2 regions of the Puerhibacterium sp. TATVAM-FAB25 genome follow, and region 1 is predicted to be linked to the other one. Evidence: riboswitches for the same ligand, from Rfam matches in the RefSeq annotation. Region 1 holds a riboswitch; the other holds the start of a gene.
What was found. Region 1 has a riboswitch for thiamine pyrophosphate ahead of U5M74_RS01800 (YkoF family thiamine/hydroxymethylpyrimidine-binding protein). Riboswitches for the same ligand answer to the same signal wherever they lie in the genome.
Positions count from the first base shown of each region.

Region 2: another riboswitch for thiamine pyrophosphate. It lies ahead of U5M74_RS05555 (thiamine ABC transporter substrate binding subunit); the one in region 1 lies ahead of U5M74_RS01800 (YkoF family thiamine/hydroxymethylpyrimidine-binding protein).

Region 1 covers NZ_JAXUAK010000001.1:376,678-388,405, reverse strand. The annotation lists gene U5M74_RS01830 (SDR family oxidoreductase) at 1-536, shown strand, start outside; gene U5M74_RS01825 (hypothetical protein) at 584-880, opposite strand; gene U5M74_RS01820 (TetR/AcrR family transcriptional regulator) at 1,011-1,565, opposite strand; gene U5M74_RS01815 (alpha/beta hydrolase) at 1,638-2,738, shown strand; partial or broken gene U5M74_RS01810 (FAD-dependent oxidoreductase) at 2,726-3,854, shown strand; gene U5M74_RS01805 (protein kinase domain-containing protein) at 3,912-5,582, opposite strand; TPP riboswitch at 5,676-5,784, shown strand; gene U5M74_RS01800 (YkoF family thiamine/hydroxymethylpyrimidine-binding protein) at 5,834-6,514, shown strand; gene U5M74_RS01795 (ECF transporter S component) at 6,501-7,127, shown strand; gene U5M74_RS01790 (ABC transporter ATP-binding protein) at 7,117-8,850, shown strand; gene U5M74_RS01785 (energy-coupling factor transporter transmembrane component T family protein) at 8,847-9,587, shown strand; gene U5M74_RS01780 (hypothetical protein) at 9,634-9,795, opposite strand; gene U5M74_RS01775 (hypothetical protein) at 9,960-10,493, shown strand; gene rbsK (ribokinase) at 10,513-11,406, opposite strand; gene U5M74_RS01765 (ABC transporter ATP-binding protein) at 11,498-11,728, opposite strand, start outside.
Region 2 covers NZ_JAXUAK010000004.1:26,450-38,177, reverse strand. The annotation lists gene U5M74_RS05560 (ABC transporter permease) at 1-949, opposite strand, end outside; gene U5M74_RS05555 (thiamine ABC transporter substrate binding subunit) at 946-2,058, opposite strand; TPP riboswitch at 2,143-2,248, opposite strand; gene U5M74_RS05550 (hemerythrin domain-containing protein) at 2,383-3,102, shown strand; gene U5M74_RS05545 (alpha/beta hydrolase) at 3,166-4,032, opposite strand; gene U5M74_RS05540 (LacI family DNA-binding transcriptional regulator) at 4,193-5,239, shown strand; gene U5M74_RS05535 (beta-galactosidase) at 5,332-7,392, shown strand; gene U5M74_RS05530 (glycoside hydrolase family 2 TIM barrel-domain containing protein) at 7,497-10,589, opposite strand; gene U5M74_RS05525 (carbohydrate ABC transporter permease) at 10,586-11,518, opposite strand; gene U5M74_RS05520 (carbohydrate ABC transporter permease) at 11,515-11,728, opposite strand, start outside.

The DNA.
Region 1 (11,728 bases):
ACGAGGTCGTGCAGGTGGTCGCCACCGAGCTGGGCGGCCTGGGGATCCTCGTCAACGCCGCGGCCACCGATGCGCCGGGCTCCGCCGAGGAGCTGTCCGTGCAGGACTGGCAGCGGGTCGTCGCGGTGAACCTCACCGCGCCCTTCGTGCTGGCGAGGTCCGCCATGCCGCACATGCGCCGGGGCGGCGGCGGGCTCGTCGTCAACGTCTCCTCGGTCGCCGGCCGCAGGGGATGGGCCGGCGCCTCGGCCTACTGCGCGACAAAGTTTGCGCTGACGGGGCTGACGCAGTCGCTGGCCGCGGAGGGGCGTGCCGACGGCATCAGGGTGTGCGTCGTGTACCCGGGAGCGATGGCGACGAGCTGGGGCGCGTTCGATCCGGCGCAGCGCACGGCGCCGGAGCGTCCGGCGCACGAGCGCCAGTCGCTGGACCCGGACGTCGTCGCCGACCTGATCGCGTGGATGGCTGCCTCACCGGGCGAGCCCGTGCTGAACGAGGTCACGGTCACACCGCTCCTCGAGGGCGGGTGGCCCTGAGGTCGTCGACGCCCGACGGCCTCAGGGCTCGCCGGCCGCGCCCACGCTCACGGCGCCGGCGCCGGACCTTGCCGGTGCGCTGCCGCTTCCCGCGACCGCCGCACGAACTCCGCCTGGTCGATCGCCCCGCGGGCGCGGTCGGTCAGGTTCTCGACGTCCTCCCGGCTGGGCACCCAGCCGTCGTGCCACATCGAGGCGAGCGACTGCGCGACCGCGTACCGCTGGTGCACGTCCAGCCGGTCGAACAGCTCCGGCCACCGCTCCTCGACATCGAACCGTTCTCCGGCCACCTCGAGCTCCCCCTGGCGCGGCAGGGAGGCGGTCGGACGACCGCACAGCCTCACCGCCTCGTTCTCCCCCTCGGGGCCCGGCCCCCTGGCTCGGGCACCCGTCTACGGCATCCGACCCTACGTGGGTCGTTGTCCTTTCAACAGAGTTTTTCGTGCGTACGAAGGGAGGGCGGACGGGGCGTGGTCAGGCGAACGCCTGCAGCGCCCTCCGGACGGCGTCCGCGACGTCCTCGGGGGAGCGCGGTGGCGCGGTGGCTCCGGTCACCTCGGAGAACAGCACGCCGTCGACGAAGGCGAGCAGGTCGCGGGCGCGAGCAGCGGCCGCAGCGGGTGCGGACGTGGCGGCGAACCGCTCGGCGACCAGGCCTTCCAGCCGCGACGTGCCGGCCGACAGCGCTCGTCGCAGCTCGGGTCGCCGCACGGCCTCCAGCGAGAGCTCGTAGCGGGCGAGCGTCCGGTCCCGCCCCTCGCCCACGAGCGCGCCCTGGACCAGAGCGGTCAGCGCGGCGGCCGGGTCGCCGTCCTCGAGGGCGGCCACGTCGGCGGCGTCGAGCTGCGCCAGGCGCTCGACGGCCGCGGTCAGCAGCGCGGCGCGGGACGGCAGGTAGTAGGACGTCGAGCCGGCCGGGAGCCCCGCGGCGGTGTCGATGGCGCGGTGGGTGAGCCCGCGGCTGCCCTCCCTTGCCAGCGTCCTGATGACGGTGTCCGCGATCAGCGCTCGGCGATCCTCTCGTGGCATCGTGCCCCCTTGCCATCGGCCTCTACGGCTGTAGAGTAGCAGTCTCTACACCTGTAGAGAGAGGAGGCCCCGGTGCCGCTCGGGTACGTCCTTGTCGCGGTGTGCGTCACCGCGGCGCTCGTGGCTCCGCGTCGGCCGCGCGGCGTGGGGAGCGCGGCGTTCTTCCTCGGCGTGGTCGTCAGCGAGCTGCCGCAGCTCGCGTTCCTCTATCTCGTCGGCACCACCGCGCTCGCGCTGGTGGAGGGCGACCTCCGTACCGTTCCCGGCCTCGTGGGCGTCGGCGTCGCCTGCCTCTCCACGGTCGCGCTCGGTGAGGTCGCGCGCCGAGGGCTGCACGCCAGGGACGCCGTCCGGGAGGCGCTGCGACGAGCGCGCGTCCCGGTCTCGCCCGCCAGCTTCCGCAGCCGCTGGCGGGGCCTCGTCGCACCGTTGCCGATCCGGCCGCGGTCGGTGCGACGCGTCCGCGACCTCGCCTACGGTCCCCACCGGAGGCAACGTCTCGACGTCTACCGGCGCGACGACGTCGTGGCCGCGCCGGTGCTCGTCTACCTGCACGGCGGCGGCTACGTGTCCGGCGGGAAGCACCGAGAGGGGCGTGCCCTCCTTCACCGGCTCGCCGCGCGCGGATGGGTGTGCATCAGCGCGGGCTACCGGCTCCGCCCCGACGCGGACTTCGTCGACCATCTCCACGACGCCACGAACGTGCTGGCATGGGCCGGACGGCACGCGCACGAGCACGGAGGCGACGCGCGGACCCTCGCCATGGCCGGGAGCTCCGCCGGCGCGCACCTCACCGCGCTGTGCGCACTGGACCCGGAGACCGGACGGAGGCTCGGCGCGGCGGTGTGCCTGTACGGGTACTTCGGCCGCTACTACGGGCGCCCGCCCGACGAGCGGCCGGTCTCCACGCCGCTCGGCCTCGACGCCACGAGTGCTCCGCCCGTCTTCGTCGCCCACGGCGACAGGGACACGTACGCGCCCGTCGAAGGCGCCCGCGCGTTCGTCCGGCACCTGCGCGAGGGGTCCTCCTCGCCGGTCGTCTACGCGGAGCTGCCGGGCGGACAGCACGCGTTCGACCTGTTCGCGTCCTGGCGCGGCGCCGCCGTCGTGGACGGCGTCGAACGGTTCCTCACCCACGTGACGTCGCCGGAGGCAGCGTCGTGCGCATCGTGATCTCAGGCGCCGGCGTCGCCGGCCTCGCCCTGGCCGCTCTGCTCGACCGGCAGGGGCACGACGTGCTCGTCGTCGAGCAGAGCACCGGCTCGGCCGGCCGCGGGTACGGGCTGGCGCTGTGGCCGCACGGCTCCCGGGTGCTCCATGCCGTCGGCGCCCACGACGGGCTCGTCGCGCGGAGCGCGGAGATGACGCGGTACACGGCTCTCGGCGCGCACGGGGACGTCCTGATGTCGTCGCCGCTCCCGCACGAGGTGCGCGAGCGCGGGCATCTCGGGGTCCTCGCCCGCGGCGACCTGCTCGCCCTCCTGGAGGGCGCGGCCGCGGGCTGCGCCGTCCGCCACGGGACGACGATCGCGTCCGTGCACCAGGACCAGGACGGGGTGACGGTCCGGCTCGACGACGGCAGCACGCAGCACGCAGCACGCCGACGTCCTCGTCGGCGCCGACGGGATCGGCTCGCCGACACGGCGGCGCCTTCCCGGGCGGTCACGTCGGACCGACACCGGGTGGTCATGTCTCGTGTGGTGGGCCGACGCCGCCCTCGCTCGGCCCGGCGACGTCGTCGAGCGCTGGGGCGCCGGCAGCTTCGTAGGCACCTACCCGTGCCGCGACCGGCTCTGCGTCATCGTCGGCGCCCCGGCCAGGCGCGTCCAGGGCATCGGCCGCAGCGCCGCGGCCGTGGAGATCGTGGGGGAGCACGGCCTCACCGATCCTCGGTGGACGGAGGAGCTGCACGAGGCGCCGGCGCTGTGGCGCATGTCCGACGTCCGCGCGGCACGGTGGACCCACGGTCGGACGGCGCTCGTCGGCGATGCCGCCGCGGCCTTCCTGCCCACCGCCGGGATCGGCGCCTCCATGGCACTGGAGTCGGCAGCCGCGCTCGCGGACGAGCTGTCGCGGTCCGACGCCGCCTCCGCCCCGCACGCGCTCGCCCTCTACGAGCGACGGCGCCGGCACCGGACGGAGCGCGCACAGAAGCTGTCACGCCGCCTGGCGCGGCTCACGTTCGTCGAGTCGCGTCCGGGCGCCGCCGTCCGCGACGCGCTCACCCGGCTCACCAGCATCGACACGCTCACCGGGCCGCTGCTGCGGGACCTGGCGCGGCCCGTCTAGGGACCAGGGCGGCGCGATCCGGTCGACCTGGCTCGCAGCCTCGCGAGCCAGGTCGGGTCAGCCCTCGCCGCTCGGGCCGGTGCCGGTGCTGACGCTCGTGGCGCTGCCGCTGCCGGTGTCCGCGCCGTTGGCGTTGCCGTTGCTGCCGCTCGCGCCGTTGCCGTCGCCCGCGGCGTTGCCCGCGCCGTTGCCGGTGCTGCCCTTGTCGCTGTCGGCGTCGCCGTTGCCGTCGTTCGCGTTGCCGCTGTCGCCTGGCGAGCCGTCGGCACCGGTCTGGCCCGCGCTCTTGTCGGGCCTCTTCTCGTCAGGCTTCTTCTCGTCGGGCTTCTTCTCGTCAGACCTCTCGTCAGACTTCTCGTCGGACTTCTTCTCGTCGCGATCCTTCTCGGCGAGAGTCTCGTCCTGCTCCGCGTCCTTCTCGGGCTCGGCGCCACCGGTGCTCGCACCGGTGGGCTGGTCGGCGACCGGCGCGTCACCGGTCCCCGCGTCGCTCACGGGCGCGTCCGCGCGCTCCGACGAGGACTCCGACGTCAGCGCGACCTCGGCGTTGTCCGGGGCCGGCGCGGGCTCCTGAGACGGCGCGTCGTCCGCCGGCAGCTCCGCCACCGGCTGCTGCGTCGCCGTCTCCGGCGGCGACCCCGCGTCGGCCCCCAGCGGAGAGGCGAGCGCCACGGCCGCGACGGCCGCGGCGACTGCTGCCGGCGCGCCGAGCGCCAGCCACCGCCGAGGGACGCGGCGCCCCGTGCCGCCCGCGAGGGCGGGCGCCGGCGACGGGCGGACGGCCGGCTCGTGCGTCCGGCCGAACGGCACGGGCAGCTCCGCCGTCGGCGGGTCGAACACCGCGCCGGAGGCGACCGAGGCCGGCGCGATGGTCCCCGCGGACAGCTGCACCGCCACCTCGGCGGCGCTCGGCCGCGCCCCCGGGTCGATGGCGGTCATGCGTCCGAGCAGCTCCCGCCACGCCGCCGGCAGCTCGTCCGGGATGCGCGGCGGCTGGTGCAGGCGCGCGAGCGCCGACTCCAGCGCGGTCCCCGGGTACACGCGCTCGCCGGTGGACGCCTCCAGCAGCAGCAGGCCGAGCGAGTAGACGTCGGTGGCCGGGGTGACGGGCTGGCCGGTGACCTGCTCGGGCGCGAGGTAGGCGGCGGTACCGATCATCTGGTTGGTCCCGGTGTGCCGGGCGTTGTCGCCGAGCAGGCGGACGATCCCGAAGTCGGTGAGCTTCACGGACCGCTCGCAGTCGAGCAGGACGTTCGCCGGCTTGACGTCGCGGTGGACGACGCCCTGGGCGTGGACGTAGGCCAGGGCCTCGGCGAGCCGGGTGCCGATCGACTGCAGCTCGGCCGGCTCGAGCCCGCCGTCGGCGAGCACCTGGGCCAGCGTCGGGCCGTCCACGAGCTCCATCACCAGGAACGGCTGGTCGACCGACATGGGCGCGGTGTCCGGGCCTGCGTCGTCGGCCCGCAGGCCGATGCCGGCGTCGAGCACGGTGACCAGGCCGGGATGGGACAGCCGCGCCAGCGTGCGCGCCTCGATGACGAAGCGCGCCCGGTCCGACTCGTCGTCGGTCGTCTCGCGCAGCACCTTCACGGCGACCTGCCGACCCAGGACGTGGTCGACCCCCCGGTACACGTCGGCCATCCCGCCCTGGCCGAGGCGGGCACCGAGCTCGTACCGGCCGGCGAGCACCGTGGGCGCGCCAGGTCCGTGCGGAGGAGGGATCGTCACGCTGGAGAGGCTATGTGCGGACCGCGCTCGCCGCCCGTCGACCCGGTTCGCGCACCGGTGACCTCGGAGCGCGCGTGGTGCGTGCTAGCCTCCGGCACGTAGCACGGGAGTCCGGTGAGCCGGGCTGAGAGGGAGTACTCGAACTCCGACCGTTGAACCTGATCTGGGTCATGCCAGCGCAGGGAGCGATCTCAGGAAGCAGGGCATGGTGCCCTCCGTCCTCCCGTGCCTGATCTGCACAGGAGGCAGCTGTGACCAGCACAGGCACGACCAGCACAGGCACGACGGAAGCACCCGCGACGCCGGCGACCGACCTGACCGGCGACCCGATCCGCTTCGGCGTCGGCGCGCGCGTCACGGTCGCCGTGATGAGCGACCGGTACGCCGAGATCATCCTCGGGGCGCTCGAGCAGGCGGACGCCACGGGCCTGACCCTCCAGACGGGCGACGTGAGCACCTGGGCGGGTGGCTCAGAGGCCGACCTGCTGACGTGGCTCACCGACCTGGCCGAGGCCGTGGCAGTCTCGGGCGAGCACGCGTCGATCACCGTGCACCTGTCGCGGGGGTGCCCCGGCGAGGTGGTCTGCGACCTGCCCGGCGGGGCCGGGCCGCGCCCCGTCGAGGCGCCCGCGGGCCGGCAGGTCGGCCGCCGCGCCGCCGCGGAGTGGGCGCTGTACCCGCTGGCCGACGACGTGCGCGCCGGCGTGGAGCCCGACCACATGCGCGACATCTACGCCGCGATCGCCACCGCCCGGGCGAACGGCACCTTCCGCGCGTCGGAGCACTTCGTCACCCGGCTCGAGGGCGACCTGGGCACGATCCTGGCGACGGTCGTGGCCGGGTGGACCGGCGTGGGCCGCACGGTCCAGCACGTCACCAGCCACCTGACCCTCTCGGTCAACAGCCCGAGCCACCGCGATGTCGCGGCCTGAGGCGGCGCGGTGCGCGCCGCGTCTCGAGCTCAAGGACATCGTGCTCATGGTGATGCTCGGTGTCGTCTTCGGGTTCCTCTACTGGGCGCTGGTCCAGGCGTGGAACGGCCTGGCGGTGCTCATGGGCCCGGCCGGCGACCTCGCCCAGCACGTGCTGCTGGGCGGGTGGCTGCTCGTGGCGCCGATCGCGGTGGCGGTCGTGCGCCGCCCGTTCGTGGGCGTCATCGCCGAGGTGATCGCCTCGGTGGTGGAGGTCGTGTTCCTCGGCTCGCCCGTGGGGCCGCTGCTCCTGGTGGCGGCCGCGATCCAGGGCGTCGGCAGCGAGCTGCCCTTCGCGGCCGGGCGCTACCGCCGGTTCGGCTGGGCCCGGTACGCGTTCTCCGGGCTCCTCGGCGCGGGCCTCGTCTTCGTCTTCTCGGCGTTCCGGTTCGACTGGTGGGGGCAGGACATCCTGCTGCTGCGGCTGGGGCTCCAGCTCACCTCGGGCGTCGTGCTGGGCGGCCTCCTCGCCAAGGTGCTCGTCGACGCCCTGGTCCGGACCGGGGCGGTGGACGGCTTCGCGATCGTGCGCGAGACCGCCGTCGCCGCCGTCCCGGTGCGCCGTGAGCGCTGACCGCCCGGGGCCGCCGGTGGCGCCCGTGCTCGAGACCCGCGGGCTCGAGGCGGTCTTCGCCACCGGCGACGGCGTGGGACCCGTGGACCTGCGCGTCCGGCCGGGGGAGCAGGTGCTGCTGCTCGGGCCGTCGGGATCGGGCAAGAGCACCCTGCTGCGGTGCCTGCACGGCGCCGTGCCGCACGCGGTCCCGGCCACGACCCGGGGGTCCGCCGTCGTGGCCGGGCGCGACGTGCACCGGTCCACGGTGGCGGGCCTGGCCGACGTCGTCGGCGTGGTCGCGCAGGACCCCGAGACCGGCGTGTGCCTGCCCGACGTCGCCGACGAGGTGGCGTTCCCCCTGGAGAACCTGGCCGCCGACCCCGCGACGATCGGTCCCGCGGTCGACGACGCGCTCGCCGCGGCCGGCGCCGGCCACCTGCGGGGCCGCCGCACCGACGCCCTGTCGGGCGGCGAGCTGCAGCGCGTGGCCCTGGCCGCCGCGACGGTCACGCGCCCGGCGCTCCTGCTCCTGGACGAGCCCACCGCGATGCTCGACGCCGGCGGCGTCCGGGCGGTGCGCGAGGCGGTGGGCCGGGTGACCGCGACCGGCACGACGGCGTGCGTGCTGGTCGAGCACCGGCTCGACGAGTACGCCGGGGACGACGGCACCGCGGGGCTGCCCGGGCGCTGGGTGGCGCTCGACCGCAACGGCCGGGTGCTCCACGACGGCCCCGCGCGGGAGGTCCTGGAGCGCGCGGGCGCGCGGCTGCTTGCCGAGGGGTGCTGGCTGCCGGCGGACGCCGAGCTGCGCGTGGTGCTCGGCCACGGCGACCTCGCCTCCCCGGCGGTGCGCGCGGGCCTGCGGGCCCTGGCCGCGCTCGCGGGCGACCCGCCGTCGCCGGCCGGGGCGAGGCCCGCGGGGGGCCTGCCCGGCGCCCCGGTGCTGCGCGCCCGTGGGCTCGCGGTCGCGCCGCTCGGCGCGCCGCGACCCACCCGCCGCCGGACGGTCGTACCGGTGCTGCAGGACGTCCACCTCGACCTGCGAGCGGGAGAGGTGGTCGCGGTCGTCGGCGCCAACGGCGGCGGCAAGTCCAGCCTGCTCGCCTGCCTCGCCGGCGTGCAGGCGCCGCTGCGCGGCGCCGTCGACGGCCCGCGCCCGGGCCTCGTGCTGCAGAACCCGGAGCACCAGCTCAGCCGTGCCACGGTGCGCGACGAGCTCGCCGCCGGGCTGCCGCCGGGGGAGGAGACCGCGCGCCGCGTCGACGCGGTGCTGCACCGGTTCGGCCTGGCCCACCACGCCGACCACAACCCGTTCCGCCTCTCGGGCGGCCAGAAGCGCCGGCTGAGCCTGGCCGCCGTGCTCGTGCACGACCGGCCCTTCCTCCTGGCCGACGAGCCGACCTTCGGCCTCGACCGGCACGGCACGCTCGCCGCCGCTCGCGCGCTGACCGCGGCGGCCGCCGAGGGCCGCGGCGTGCTGTTCACCAGCCACGACCTGCGGACGGTCGCCACCTGCGCCGACCGCGTGCTGGTCGTGGCCGCGGGCACCGTCCTGGCGGACGTGGGCCCCCTCGCGCTGGTCCGCGACGAGCGGCTGCTCGCCGCGGCGCGGCTGCGCCCGCCCGCGCTGCTGCGGCGCCTGGCCGCCGAGGTGGCCGACGACGGCGAGCTGCGCGCCGTCCTGCGCGGGCTCGACGCCGCGGTGGAGCGCGTCGGCGACGGGGCGGTGGTGCCGGCATGAGCCCGCTCGGGCGCAGCAACCCCACCGTCAAGGTGGTCCTGCTCCTCGTCGTGTCCCTGTCCACCCTGTTCCTGCTGGACGTGGGCGTGCTCCTGACCCTCTACCTGCTCGGCGTCGTCGTCGCGCTGACTGCCGCCCGGGTGGGCGTGCGGGCGCTCGCGGTGGCCCAGGTGCCGTTCGCGCTCTTCGGCGTCGGCCTGGTCCTCGTGAACGCCCTGACCCGGCCCGGCGACCCGTGGGTGGAGGGCGCGGCCGTGCGGGTGACGCACGAGGGCCTCGTCGTCGGCGTCGCGCTCGCCCTGCGCGGCATGGTGATCGGGGTGCTCACCGTGGCGTTCCTCGCCACGACGCCGCCGCGCGACCTGATGGTCAGCCTCGCCGAGCACGCGCGGCTGTCCCCGCGGTACGCGTACGCGCTCCTGGCCGGCCACCGCATGCTCGAGGCCATGCCGCGGCGGTGGGCGACCGTCCGCGCGGCCCAGGCGGTCCGGGCGCCGCTGGGCCGAGACGGACGGCCTCGGCTCGGCGTGCGCGACTTCGGCCGGGCGACGTTCACGCTGCTCGTCGGCTCGGTGCGCGCGTCGGAGCGGATCGCGCTCGCGATGGAGTCGCGGGGCCTGGCCGCCGGGCCTCGCACCGTGTGGCGGCCGGTCCCGCTGGGCGCGCGCGACGCCGTCGTGGCCCTGGTGGTGCTGGGGACGCTCGCCGCCGTGGTCGCGGTCGGCGCCGTCGTGTGACCGGCCGCGGGCGGCCTGGGCTGCGGCGGCGGGGCGCCGGCGACGGTCAGTCGTCCTCCCGTGCACCCTCCTCGGGCAGGGCCTCCTCCGGCTCCATGGTGTTCGGCTCGTCGCTCATGGTCGCGCCGATGCCCTCGTCCGAGAGGTCGGACGACCCCTGCTGGTCGCGCTCGTCGCCCTCGGGGGAGCGGTCGTCGCTCTCGCTCATCGCAGCCTCCTCGTGCTCGCGGTCCAGCCAGCGTCGGACCTGCCCCCGCGGCCTGCAACCCGCGGCGCCGGGGGCACCCGGTGCCGAGGCGTGCGCGGGCCGCCACGGACGTATCGTCGACCTGAGGGCGCCCGAGGACCAGCGCAGCAGCACGGAGGCCGACGATGACGACAGCACTGCTCGCGCCGACGACGGAGGGCTCGCCGCTTGCCTCGGCCCTGCGGTCCCTGGTCCGGAACGCGGTCGACTACTCGGCGGCACGCGCCTCCCGCGCGCTCGAGCACCTCACCGACCGGCTCGAGGGCGCTGTGGGCGGCGTCGTCGAGAAGGTCGAGGACAAGGCCGAGGACGTCGTGGAGGACGTCGTCGAGAAGGTCGAGGACAAGGCCGAGGACGTCGTGGAGGACGTCGTCGACAAGGTCGAGGACAAGGTCGAGGACAAGGTCGAGGACGTCGCCGAGGACCACGGCGTCGTCACGGGTGCCGTGGTCGGCGGCGCCGGCGCGGCGCTGCAGCAGAAGAACCCCGTGTGGGGCGCGCTCAAGGGGGCGTGGTCGGGCACGGGGACTGGCACCAAGGTCGCGATCGTCGCCGCGCTCGTGGTCGCGCTGCTGCTCAGTCCCGTGCTGCTCGTGCTGCTGCTCGTGGCGCTGCTGGTGGCCCTGGTCGTCCTGGCCGTCCGGCGCGCCGGCGGCTGAGGATGCCGCGTGCGGCGTCTCACGGCAGCCGGTCGCCCTTCCAGGGATAGGACGGCTGCGCGCCCAGCCACGTCACCGACGCGGCTGCCGCACGGGTCGCGTGCTGCGCGGCCTGCCGCACCGTGTCGCCGGCGGCGAGCCGGGTCGCGAGGGCGCCCACGAACGCGTCGCCGGCGCCGGTCGTGTCCCGAGGCTCCACCGCGAGGGCGGGCAGGGACCAGGGCCCGCCCCGGTCGCGGCCGAGCACGCCCGCCGCGCCGAGCGTGACGACAACGGACGGCACGCCCAGGGCGGCGAGCTCCTCAGCGGCCTGCTGGCTGTCCGCGACGGGCCGCCCGAGCAGCGTCGCCGCCTCGTGCTCGTTGACCACGAGGGGGTCGGCGAGGGCGAGGACCTCCCGGGGCAGCGGGGTCGCCGGCGCGACGTTGAGCACGACGCGCACCCCGCGGCGGTGAGCGGTCTCGGCGGCCCGGACGACCGACGCGACGGGGATCTCGGCCTGGAGGACGCACACCCGGGCTCGCGCGAGGAGCGGTGCGGCGGCGTCGACCACAGCCGGCGTGACGGCGCCGTTGGCGCCGGGCACGACGACGATGGCGTTCTCCCCGTCGTCGGCGACGGTGACGATCGCCAGGCCGGTGGCGGTGCCGGCGGTGCGTACGTGCGCGAGGTCGACGCCGGCCTCGCGCAGACCGGACAGCGCGACGTCCGCGTACGCGTCGGTGCCCACGGCGCCGACCATGGCGACTCCCGCCCCGAGACGGGCCGCGGCGACCGCCTGGTTGGCGCCCTTGCCTCCGGGCATGGTTGTCGAGCCACGGCCGAGGACCGTCTCGCCCGGTGCGGGGTGGCGGCCAACCTGGACCACCAGGTCCACGTTGATCGACCCGACGACGACGACGTCGTGCCTCACGGCGTCCTCCTTCGACACGGGCCGGCCCGCACGGCGAACGGAAGGCGATGCTCCCTGCCGTGAAGGTACGTCATCCGTCGCCGGGGTGGGGTCACCGGACGTCGTCGACCGCCTCCGCCTCGCGCGCGATCGCCCGGTCGAGCTGTGCCTCCGTCGGGGCGTGCCCCGGCGTCGCCAGGTCGAACGGGTTGGGGATGGAGTCGAGCAGCAGGCGCGTGTAGTCGTGCTCCGGCCGGCGCACGACCCGGCCGGTGGCGTCGTCCTCGACGATCTCGCCGCGTCGCATGACCATCGTGTCGTCCGCCAGCAGCCGGGCGCTCAG
Region 2 (11,728 bases), on a different contig from region 1:
TCGGCAGCAGCACGAGCCCGACGACGGTCAGCGCCGTCACCGCCGCGGCGGCGGCGTCGGGGCCGCGGCGCGGGTCGAGCGCGCGGGCGGTGCTGCGCTCCGGCAGGAGCTGGAGCGCGTGCTCGCGCCGGGCGCGGGCGCGGGACGACACGGCGAGCGCCGCGGCGACGACCACGAGCTGCAGGATCGACAGCACCGACGCGGTGCGCAGGTCGAGGAACTGGGTGGTGCGCGTCCAGATCTCCGTCTCGACGGTGCCGTAGCGGATGCCGCCGAGCACCAGCACGACGCCGAACGCCGTCGCGCAGAACAGGAAGACGACGGCGGCGGCCGAGGCGATCGCCGGGGCGAGCGCCGGCAGGGTGACCGTGCGGAAGGCCCGCCACGGGGAGGCGCCGAGCGCCCGCGCGGCCTGCTCGGCGCGCGGGTCGAGCCGCTCCCACAGGCCGCCGACGGTGCGGACCACCACCGCGTAGTTGAAGAACACGAGCGCGAGCACGACGGCGGCGAACGTCTCCTCCAGGTGCGCCCACCCGAGCAGGCCGCCGGGCTGCAGCAGCGACGAGAAGGCGACGCCGACCACCACCGAGGGCAGCACGAACGGCACCGTGACGAGGCCGCGCACGAGCGTGCGGCCGGGGAACCGGCAGCGGTACAGCACGTAGGCGGCCGGGAGCCCCAGCAGCACCGACCCTGCCGTCCCGGCGGCGGCCTGCCCCAGCGTCAGGCCGACCAGCCGCCAGGTCCGGGGCGCGGCCAGCACGTCGCGGAAGGCGGACAGGTCGACGCCGCCGGACTCGCCGAGGAACCCGCGCCCGACCAGCGCGAGCACCGGCCAGGCGAAGAACACGCCGAGGAACAGCAGCGGCACCCCGGCCGCGAGCGCCCAGGCGGCGCCGCGGCCGAGGGTGCCGGGGGTGACGCCGCCGCGGCGCGCGCCCGTCGTCAGCCGACGACCGTCTGCGTCCACTGCTCGATCCACTCCTCGCGGTGCTCGGCGACGTCCGCCGGCTCCACCGTGAAGGGGTTCTCGGCGAGCGGCGCGAACTGCTGCCACTCGGCGGGCAGCTCGACCGCGTCGTCCACCGGGTACATGTACATCTGACCCGGCACGTCGGCCTGGAACGCCTCCGACACCAGGAAGTCGACGAGCTGCCGTGCGCCCTCGGGGTTGGCGGCGCCGGCCAGCACGCCGGCGTACTCCACCTGGCGGAAGCAGGTGTCCAGCATCGCGGCGGTGGTCGAGGCCGAGCCGTCCTCGGTCACGGTGAACGCCGGGCTGGTGGCGTAGGACAGCACGATCGGGCGCTGGCCGCCCTCGCCGGCGCCGGAGAAGTCGGCGTAGTACGCGTCCTCCCAGGAGTCGTCGACCTTGAGCCCGTTGTCGCGCAGGCGCTCCCAGTACCCCTGCCAGCCGTCCTCGCCGAACGCGCCGACGGTGCCGAGCAGGAACGCCAGGCCGGGCGACGACGTCGCCGGGTTGGTGACCACCGTGAGGTCGCGGTACTCCGGCTCCGTGAGGTCCTCGAGCGTCTGCGGCCGCTCGAGGCCCTGCTCGTCGAACCAGCCGGTGTCGAGGTTCATGCACACGTCGCCCATGTCCACGGGCGTGAGCTCGCCGCCGTCGCCGACGGCGTACTGCTGCGCGGACTCCGGCAGCGCGGACGGCGTGTACGGGTCGAGCACGCCGGCGTCGACCACGCGCGAGGCGAAGGTGTTGTCGATGCCGAAGACGACGTCGCCGAGCGGCGCGTCCTTGGTCAGCACGAGCTGGTTGGCCAGGGTGCCGGCGTCGCCGGCGGGCACCTGCTTCACCTCGAGCCCGGACTCCTCCTCGAACGCGGCGAGCACCTCCTCGCTCACCGCCCAGGAGTCGTGGGTCACGAGGGTGACGGTGCCCGACGCCGCGCCGGACGACGCGCTCGCGCCCGGCTCGTCCCCGCCACCGCAGGCGGCGAGGGCGGGCAGCAGGCCGACGGCGGCGGCGACGGCGCCGATGCGGGTGGCGGCGCGGCGGACGAGGGCGCGGCGGGCGGTGCCGCCGTGCGTGGTGGTCATGCGAAGGTCCTCCTCGGACGTCGAGAAGGGGGCCCCGCGCGTGCCGCGCCCGCGGCCGCACGGCCGCCGACGACGCACGCGCAGGGATCGAGAAGCCCGACTTCCTCCACCGGTGCTAACCGGATCAGGTTCGAGGGTCTGCGGTGGCCCGCACTCTCAGCGCCCCGATGGCGCTCCCCTGTCGTTCGCCCCCGAGTCTACCGCGGCACGCCTGGCACCGGCCGCCGGCCGGCCGACGGTCGACCGACGCGCGAACGTGTGCGGGCCCCGTCGAGCGGGCATACGGTGCGCGCACCCCGCCCGACGCCCGGAAGGTGCCCGCCCATGACCTCGATCGCCGAGCAGACCGACGCGGAGCTGGGCGGGCGCGTGAGCGTCCTCGCGCGGCAGAAGCGCGACCACGTGAAGCTCGACCGGCTGCTGCAACAGCTGGAGGGCACGCACGGCCAGGAGCAGGAACGGGTGCTGCTGCGGATCTACCGCCTCGTCTTCCCGCACGCGTTCGCCGAGGAGTCGGTGCTGTGGCCGGTGATGCGCCGGGCGCTGCCGGACGGGCACGCGCTGACGCTCGAGGTGGAGCAGGAGCACCAGGAGGTCAACGAGCTCGTCACGCGGCTCGAGCGGCTCGACCCCGACGACCCGGAGCGCGGCCCGGTCCTCGAACGGCTGGTCGAGGTGCTGCGCGAGGACGTGCGCGACGAGGAGGACGAGCTGTTCCCGCGGCTGCAGGCCGTGACGACCACCGCCGAGCTGCGGCGTCTCGGGGTGTACTGGGAGGTCCTCCGCCGCATCGCCCCCACGCGAGCGCACCCGGTCGTGGCACGCCGGCCGCCGGGCAACGTGATCTCGGCCCTGCCGCTGTCGGTGCTCGACCGGCTGCGCGACGCCGCCGAGGCGGTCGCCCGGCGGTCCTCCGGCGACGTCGCCGACCGGCTGTGGGCGGCGTCGCGGGTGCTCACCGCGGCGGCGCACCGCGTCGAGCGCTTTCCGCTGCTGCGCATCGGGGAGGACCCCTCCACCCGCAGCACGGGCAGCGCCGCCTGAGGGGCGGCCTGAGGGCCGCCCGACGCACCGCCCTGCCCCGGTCGGTCCCGGCGCGCCGGAGGCTCAGCCGCGGTCCGGGGGCGCCGGGGCGATGCCTCTCTCCCGCAGCCACGCCGCGCACTCCGCGGTCCACCGCCCCGCGCCCGGCTCGCCCGCGGCGAGCCCCAGCCCGTGCCGCCCGTGCGGGTAGACGTGCAGCGACGCCGGCACGCCCGCGCGGTGCAGCGCCGAGGCGTACCGCAGCGCGTTGGTCACCGGCACGGCCTCGTCGTCGGCCGTGTGCCACAGGAAGGTGGGCGCCGTCGCGGCAGTGACGAGCCGGTCCGCGCTGAGCGCCCGGCGCGCCTCCGGCGTCGCGTCCGGCCCCAGCAGCGCCGCCACCGAGCCCTCGTGGGTCTCGTCCTCGAGGGAGATCACCGGGTAGCACAGGACGGCGAAGTCGGGGCGCGCGCTCACGCCGCCGCCACCGTTGTCGTCGTCACCGTCGTCACCGTCGCCACCGTCGCCGCCGACGGCGCGGTCGTCGTCGCCGAGGGTGCTGAGCGTGGCGGCGAGGTGCCCGCCGGCGGAGAAGCCGAGCACCCCGACGGCGCGCGGATCGGCCGCGACGCCGAGGTCGCCGGCGCGCAGCCGGCGCAGCGCGGCGCGGGCGTCGTCGAGCGGCGCCGGGTGGCGGTGCGGCGCGACGCGGTAGCGCAGGACGACGGCGTGCAGCCCGAGGCCCGCGAGCCAGGCGGCGACGGGCTCGGCCTCGTGGTCGGCCTGGCGCTCGTACCCGCCGCCGGGCAGCACGAGGACGGCGGGCCGGGCGTCGCCCGCGCCGCGCCCGGCACCTCCTGCAGCACCTCCTGCGGCGCCTTCCCCGGCGCCCGCCGCGGGGACCACCGTGAGGCGCTCGTCGAGGGGTGCGTTGGCGCTGCTGCCGGTCATGGTCCTCCTCGTCCGTCGCGGCACGCGGCCGGTCCACCGCCGCGGCGCTGGTGAATCGCTTCATAATGGCCGGGAGCGTGCTCGCCGCGGCAGCACCACACCGAGGTGGCGCGGAGACGGGTCACGACCGGGCGACGGCGCCCGGGACGAGGAGGAGCACATGACCACGCCGGCCCAGCCCCGGCCGCGGCAGGGCGCACGCCGCCGCCCGTCGATCAGCGACGTCGCGCGCCTGGCGGAGGTCTCCGTCGGCACGGTGTCCAACGTGCTCAACCGGCCCGACCGCGTCGCGCCGGCCACGCGTGAGCGGGTGGAGGCGGCGATCGCGCGGCTCGCGTTCGTGCCGAACGGCTCGGCGCGCCAGCTGCGGGCGGGCACGATCACCACGGTCGGGGCGATCGTGCTCGACATCGCCAACCCGTTCTTCACCGACGTCGCGCGCGGCATCGAGGACCGCCTGGCGCAGGCCGACTGCACGCTCATGGTCGCCAGCTCCCAGGACGACCCCGACCGCGAGCAGCGCTACCTGCGCCTGTTCGAGGGGCACGGCGTGCGCGGCGTCATGGTGGTGCCTGCCACCGAGCAGATCGACCACCTGCTCGCCCTGCGCTCGCGCGGCGTCGGCGTCGTGCTGCTCGACCGCCCCTCCCCGCTGCCCGACGTGTCCTCCGTGGCCGTCGACGACGTCACCGGCGGCGCGCTCGCCGCGGCCCACCTGCTGGCGCAGGGGCACGCGCGGATCGCGTTCCTCAACGGGCCGCACACCATCCGCCAGTGCGCCGACCGGCACGCCGGCGTGCTGCAGGCGGTCGCCGAGGCCGGCCTCGACCCGGCCGAGGCCGTCGTGGAGCTCACCGTGCCGTCGCTGGACGCCGAGGGCGGCGAGGCCGCGACCCGGCGCCTGGCGGCCTCCGGGGACAGCGCGACGGCGGTCTTCTGCGTCAACGACCTCACGGCGCTCGGCGCCCTGCGCACCCTGCGCGAGCTGGGGATCGCCGTGCCCACGGACATGGCGCTGGTCGGCTACGACGACGTGACGTTCGCTGCCGAGCTCGCGACGCCGCTGACCTCCGTGCGCCAGCCGCGCCACCGCCTCGGCGAGCGGGCGGCCGACCTGCTGCTGCGCGGCGACGACGGGCGCGCCGAGCAGGTGCTGTTCCAGCCCGAGCTCGTGGTGCGCGAGTCGAGCGGCGGCCGCAGCCGCTGACCGCGCCGCGGGGGCCCGGCCCGCGTCGCCGCCCTGAACCGTTTCACCACATCCCCTGCCGCCGGGACGGCCCCCGTGCCATACTCGCCGCCATGCGACGACGCAGCGCCCCCGAGGGCTTCGACCCGGCCGCCGTGCGGCCCTGGAACGCCCGGATCGACGGGCTCGGCTACGGGGGCGACTACAACCCCGAGCAGTGGCCGGACGAGGTGCAGGTCGAGGACGTGCGCCTCATGCGCGAGGCGGGGGTCAACCTCGTCAGCGTCGCGATCTTCTCCTGGGCGACCATCGAGCCGGTCGAGGGCGAGCTCGACTGGGCCTGGCTCGACCGCACCATGGACCGGCTGCACGACGGCGGCGTGCGCGTCGCGCTGGCCACCGCCACCGCCTCGCCCCCGCCGTGGCTCACCCGCCGCCACCCCGAGATCCTGCCCCGCCTGGCCGACGGCACCGTGCTGCACCAGGGCGGCCGCCAGGCCTACGCCCCCACCCACCCCGTCTACCGGGACTACGCGCTGAAGATGGCCGCCCGCATGGCCGAGCGCTACGGCGACCACCCGGCGCTGGCGCTGTGGCACGTCGACAACGAGATCGGATGCCACGTGCCGCGCGACTACTCCGACGCGGCCGCCGAGGCGTTCCGCGAGTGGCTGCGGGCGCGCTACGGCACCCTCGAGGCGCTCAACGCGGCCTGGGGCACGGCGTTCTGGTCGCAGCGCTACGGCTCGTTCGACGACGTGCTGCCGCCGCTGGCGGCGCCGACCTACGCCAACCCCACGCAGCAGCTCGACTTCGACCGGTTCAGCTCCGACGCGCTGCGCGACTACTACCGCGACCTGCGCGACACGCTGCGCGAGCTCACGCCCGACGTGCCGACGACCACGAACCTCATGGCGTCCACCGGCACCAAGGGCATGGACTACTTCTCCTGGGCCGCCGACCTCGACGTGGTCGCCAACGACCACTACACGATCGCGGCCGACGACGAGCGGCACGTCGAGCTGGCGTTCTCCGCCGACCTCACCCGCGGCATCGCCGGCGGCGACCCGTGGATCCTCATGGAGCACTCCACCTCGGCGGTCAACTGGCAGCCGCGCAACCGCCCGAAGGCGCCGGGCGAGATGCTGCGCAACTCGCTGTCGCACGTGGCCCGCGGCGCCGACTCGGTGATGTTCTTCCAGTGGCGCCAGTCCGCCGCCGGGGCGGAGAAGTTCCACTCGGCGATGGTGCCGCACGGCGGCACCGGCACCGACGTGTGGCGCGACGTCGTCACTCTCGGGCGCGCGCTGCGCGCGCTGGGCGAGGTCCGCGGCTCGCGCGTGCGCTCGCGCGCCGCGCTCGTCTTCGACTACGAAGCGTGGTGGGCGTCCGAGCTCGACTCGCACCCCACGCAGGCGTTCCGCTACACCGACCAGGTGCGCGCCTGGTACGCCGCCCTGTGGCGGCTGGGCGTCACGGTCGACGTCGTGCACCCCGGCGGCGACCTCGCCGGCTACGACCTCGTCGTCGTGCCCACCCTGTACCTCGTCACCGACGCCGACGCCGCGAACCTCGCGGCGGCGGCCGACCGCGGCGCGACGGTGCTGGTCACGTACTTCTCCGGGATCGTCGACGAGCACGACCACGTGCGCCTCGGCGGCTACCCCGGCGCGTTCCGCGACCTGCTCGGCGTGCGCACCGAGGAGTTCGCCACCCTGCAGGAGGGCGAGACGGTGCGCGTCGTGGGCGGCCCGCTGCCCGAGGGCGCCGTGGCGGACCTGTGGACGGAGCGCACGCACGTCGCCGAGGGCACCGACGTGGTCGCGGTGTACGACGACGGCGTGCTGTCCGGCTGGCCGGCGGTGACCCGCCGCGCCACGCCCGGCGGCGGGGCGGCCTGGTACACCGGCGCCCGGCTCGACGAGGCCGCGACGACGGCGCTGGCCCGCGCCGTCGCGACCGAGGCCGGCGTGCTGCCCGAGGACGAGCCGGCCGTCGGCCTGGAGCTGGTGCGCCGGCACGCCGACGACGGCCGGTCCTGGCTGTTCGCGATCAACCACGGCCCGGCGGAGGCGGCGGTCAAGGCGACGGGCAGCGAGCTCGTCACCGGCGACGAGGTCGACGGCACGCTCGTGGTGCCCGGCGGCGCCGTGCGCGTGGTCCGCGAGGGCTGACGCCCGCGCGGGTACCGGGCCGGCGTCCCGGACCGGTGCCCCGCGCACGGACGGACGGCGGCGCCCCTCCGCGGGGCGCCGCCGTCCGTCCGTGCCGGGGCCGGTCAGCCCAGCGCCCGCCAGCGCAGCTCGAGCGTGCGCGCCGAGGGCCGCAGCATCGCCGTCGGCCACACGTCCGGGCCGCACGCCCGCGAGCCGAGGCCGTGCTGGGCGGCGTCGACGTACAGGTGGTGCCGCCGCGGGGTGGGCAGCTCGTGCGGGTGCCCGGCCGCGGCCAGCTCGTGCGCCGAGTGCCGCGCGAGGGTGAACCCGGGCAGGCGGCCCTGTGCGTCGCGGCGCGCGACCATCCGCAGCCACGGTCGCCCCGACCGCTCGAGGTCCAGCTCGCGGACCTCGGAGCGGTGCCCGGACTCCTGCGGCCGCGCGTACGGCACGGTGAGGTCGCCGATCCCGGCGTGGTACCGGCCGACGACGACGGACCCGCGCACGTCGGGGTAGGAGTCGTGCGGGCCCAGGCCGAGCCAGCCGGCGCCGTCGACGTCGGTGGGCAGCCCGAGGTGCACGCCCACGCGGGGCCACACGTCCGGCCAGCCGTCGTCCGGCGCGACGACGACGCGCAGCACGGCCTCGACCGCGCCGTCGGCGGCGCGCTCGGCGGTCCACGTCTCCTCGACGTCGAGCGACGCCCGGCTCTGGGCGGCCGAGACCCGCCGCAGCACGCGCAGCCGCTGCGGCGACTCCTCGACGTCGACCGTGCGGTGCACCAGCCGGTCGAGGCCCTGGGCCCGCCAGCGCACCGCGGCCGGCAGGGCGGGCTCGCCGCGCCAGGGCAGCGCGGTCGGGTCGTCGACGTCGTAGCTGCCCATCGCGGCGCCGCGGTCGTTGTCGGTGGGTGCGCGCCACAGCTCGACGCGCGGCGCCGAGACGGCGGCGCCGGCGAGCTCCACGAGCTCCGCCCCGCGGAAGACGACGGGCGCGTCCGCGAGCGGCACGCCCGCCCGGCGCGGCGCGCGGACCGGGGCGGGGACGGGCAGCGCCCACTGGTCGCGCCCGACCACGTGGCCGGCCTCCGCCCAGGCGGTCGCCTCGCGCAGGGCCACCTCGACCGTGGCGAACGCCTCGGTGCCCGGCGCCGGCTGCGGGAGCGCGGCGGCGTCGAACAGCTCGACGACGGCGCGCCGGCCGGCGGCCACCGGCCGGCCGTCGGCGTCCGCGGCCGGCGCCGTGCCCTGCGCCACCACCGCGCCGTCGTGCTCGACGCGCCAGCGCAGCTCGAGGTCGGCGGTGTCCGCGGCGAACCGGCGGCTCCGGACCTCGACGGCGCCGCCGGTCGCACCGGCTGATCCGGCCGCGGCGGGCCGCACGACGACCGGCCGCTCGACGTGGGCGAACTCCGCCAGGCCGGGGCTCGGGGTGCCGTCGGACAGCACCATGCCGTCCATGACGAAGTTGCCGTCGTGCACCACCTCGCCGAAGTCGCCGCCGTAGGCGAAGTACTCGACGCCGTCGGGCGTCGTGGTGCGGATGCCGTGGTCGCGCCACTCCCAGACGAACCCGCCGTGCAGCCGGTCGAAGCGGTCGACGAGCTCGCGGTACTGGTCCAGCGCGCCGGGGCCGTTGCCCATGGCGTGCGCGTACTCGCACAGCAGGAAGGGCTTGGACCGCTGCCGCGCGGCGTCGGCGGTGCTGCAGCCGAGCAGCGGCGTGAACGACCGGCCGGCGCTGCCGTCGGCAGCCCCGATCGACTCCACCTCGGGCACCGTGGCGTACATCCGCGAGTAGACGTCGGTGTACTCGCCGGCGTAGTCGCCCTCGTAGTGCACCGGGCGCGTGCGGTCGCGGCCGTGCACCCACTCGGCCATCGCGGCGAGGTTGCGGCCCGTGCCCGACTCGTTGCCCAGCGACCACAGCACCACGCTCGGGTGGTTCTTGTCCCGCTCCACGGTGCGGCGGACACGGTCGAGGTAGGCCTCGCGCCAGCGCGGGTCGTCGCTGGGGTTGTCCACCCAGCCGCCGGCCTCGAAGCCGTGGGTCTCGAGGTCGCACTCGAGGATCACCCACAGGCCGAGCTCGTCGGCGAGGTCCAGCAGCCGCGGGTGCGGCGGGTAGTGGCTGGTGCGGATCGCGTTGACGTTGTGGCGCTTCATCTGCGCCAGGTCCGCCCGGGCGTGCGCCTCGTCGAAGACGCGGCCGCGGTCCGGGTGCGTCTCGTGCCGGTTCATGCCGGAGAACGTCACCGGCCGGCCGGTGACCAGCAGCCGGTCGCCCACGATCTCGACCCGGCGGAACCCGAGCCGCAGCGTGACGGTCTCCCCCGTCGCGGCCACGGTCGCGGTGTAGCGCCGCGGCGTCTCGGGCGACCACGGCTCGACCACGCCGACCGCCACGGGCGCGACGTCGTCGGGCGTCTGCCACGTCACGTCGACGCCGAGCTCGTCGACCCGCAGCCGCACGGGGAAGGCCGCTGCGCCGGCGCGCAGCTCGGGCACCACGGTCCCCTCGAGCGTCGAAGGGTCGACGTCGGCGTCGAGCCACACGTCGTCGAGCGCGCCGGCCGGCCGGTGCAGCAGCGTGACGTCGCGGAAGATGCCCGGCAGCCACCACTGGTCCTGGTCCTCGAGGTAGCTGGCGGCCGACCACTGCACCACCCGCACCGCGACGGTGTTGGCGCCGGGGCGCACCACCTCGGTGACGTCGAGCTCGTGCGCGAGCCGGCTGCCCGAGGCGGCGCCCACCTCGACGCCGTTGACCCACACCCGGAAGAACGACTCGACGCCGTCGAACCGCAGCAGCACCCGGCCCTCGCGCGTCCAGGCCTCCGGCACCTCGACGTCGCGCCGGTAGTCGCCGGTCGGGTTCTCGTCCGGCACGTGCGGCGGGTCCACGGGGAACGGGAACTGCACGTTGGTGTAGATCGGGCGCCCGTAGCGGCCGTCGCCGACCAGCACCCAGTGGGCCGGCACCGGGACGTCGTCCCAGCCGGCGCCGGGCGCGTAGTCGGGTCGGGCGAAGTCGTCGGGCGCCTCGCCGTCGGGCAACACCCCGTGGCCGCCCGGCGTGCCCGGCACGCCGGGCAGCAGCCGGAACCGCCAGGTCCCGTCGAGGGACAGCCGGGGCGCGTCGCTGTCGAGCGCCGCCCGCGGCGGCTCGACGCGCCCGGCGGCCGGGACCGTGGACTCGTGGGACAGCAGGGTCATGCCTTCACAGCGCCTTCCGTGAGGCCGCCGCGCCAGAACCGCTGGAGCACGATCATGGCGACGGCGAGCGGGATGACCGAGAGCAGCACGCCCCCGGTGGTCAGCTCGTAGAACTCCGGCAGCCGGTCGGTCTGGCTGCGCCAGTTGTTCAGGCCGAGCGTGATCGGGTACAGCTCCTGGTCGCTGAGCATGACGAGCGGCAGGAAGTAGTTGTTCCAGATGCCGATGAGCTGGAACAGGAACACGGTCACCAGAGCGGGCGTCATGATCCGCAGGCCGATGGTGTGGAAGATGCGCAGCTCGCCGGCGCCGTCGATGCGGGCGGCCTCCACGAGCGAGCCGTCCACCGTGGCGTCGGCGTAGATCCGGCACAGGAACAGGCCGAACGGCGACACCAGCGACGGGATGAGCACGCTCCAGTACGTGTTGGCCAGGCCGAGCTGGCTGAACAGCAGGAACAGCGGCAGCGCCGTGGCGGTGCCGGGCACGAGGACGCCGCCGAGCACCAGGCCGAAGACGAGGTTGCTGCCGCGGAACCGGTACTTGGCGAGGGCGTAGCCGGCCGCCGCGGCGAGGTACGTCGCCACGAGCGCGCCCACCCCCGCGTAGACCACCGAGTTGAGGAACCACCGCACGAAGATGCCGTCGTCGTAGCCCAGGACGGCGCGGAGGTTCTCGAACAGCGCGAACTGCTCGCCGAGCAGGAACCCGTTCGTGCCGAACAGGTCGTCGGTGGTCTTGGTCGCCGCGACCACCACCCAGTAGACGGGCACGAGGAAGTAGACGGCGACGACGACGAGGATGCCGGTGACGAGGATCGTCGTGGCGGGCCGGCGGCCGGGGCCGCGGCCGGCGCGCCCCGCGGGGTCGGCCGCCTCGGCGCGGTCCGCGGGACCGAGGGGGCGGGTCGGGACGGTGGCGGTCGTCATCGCGAGCTCCTGTTCGTCAGCCGCAGGAAGAGGAACGACAGGGCGAAGGCGACCAGCGCGATGAGCACCGACTGGGCCGCCGCCACGTTGTAGTCGTTGTAGGCGAACGCCGTCGTGTAGGCGGAGAGGTTCGGGGTGTACTGCGAGTCGATCGCCGGCGAGACGGTCTGCAGCAGCTGCGGCTCGGCGAAGAGCTGCAGCGTGCCGATG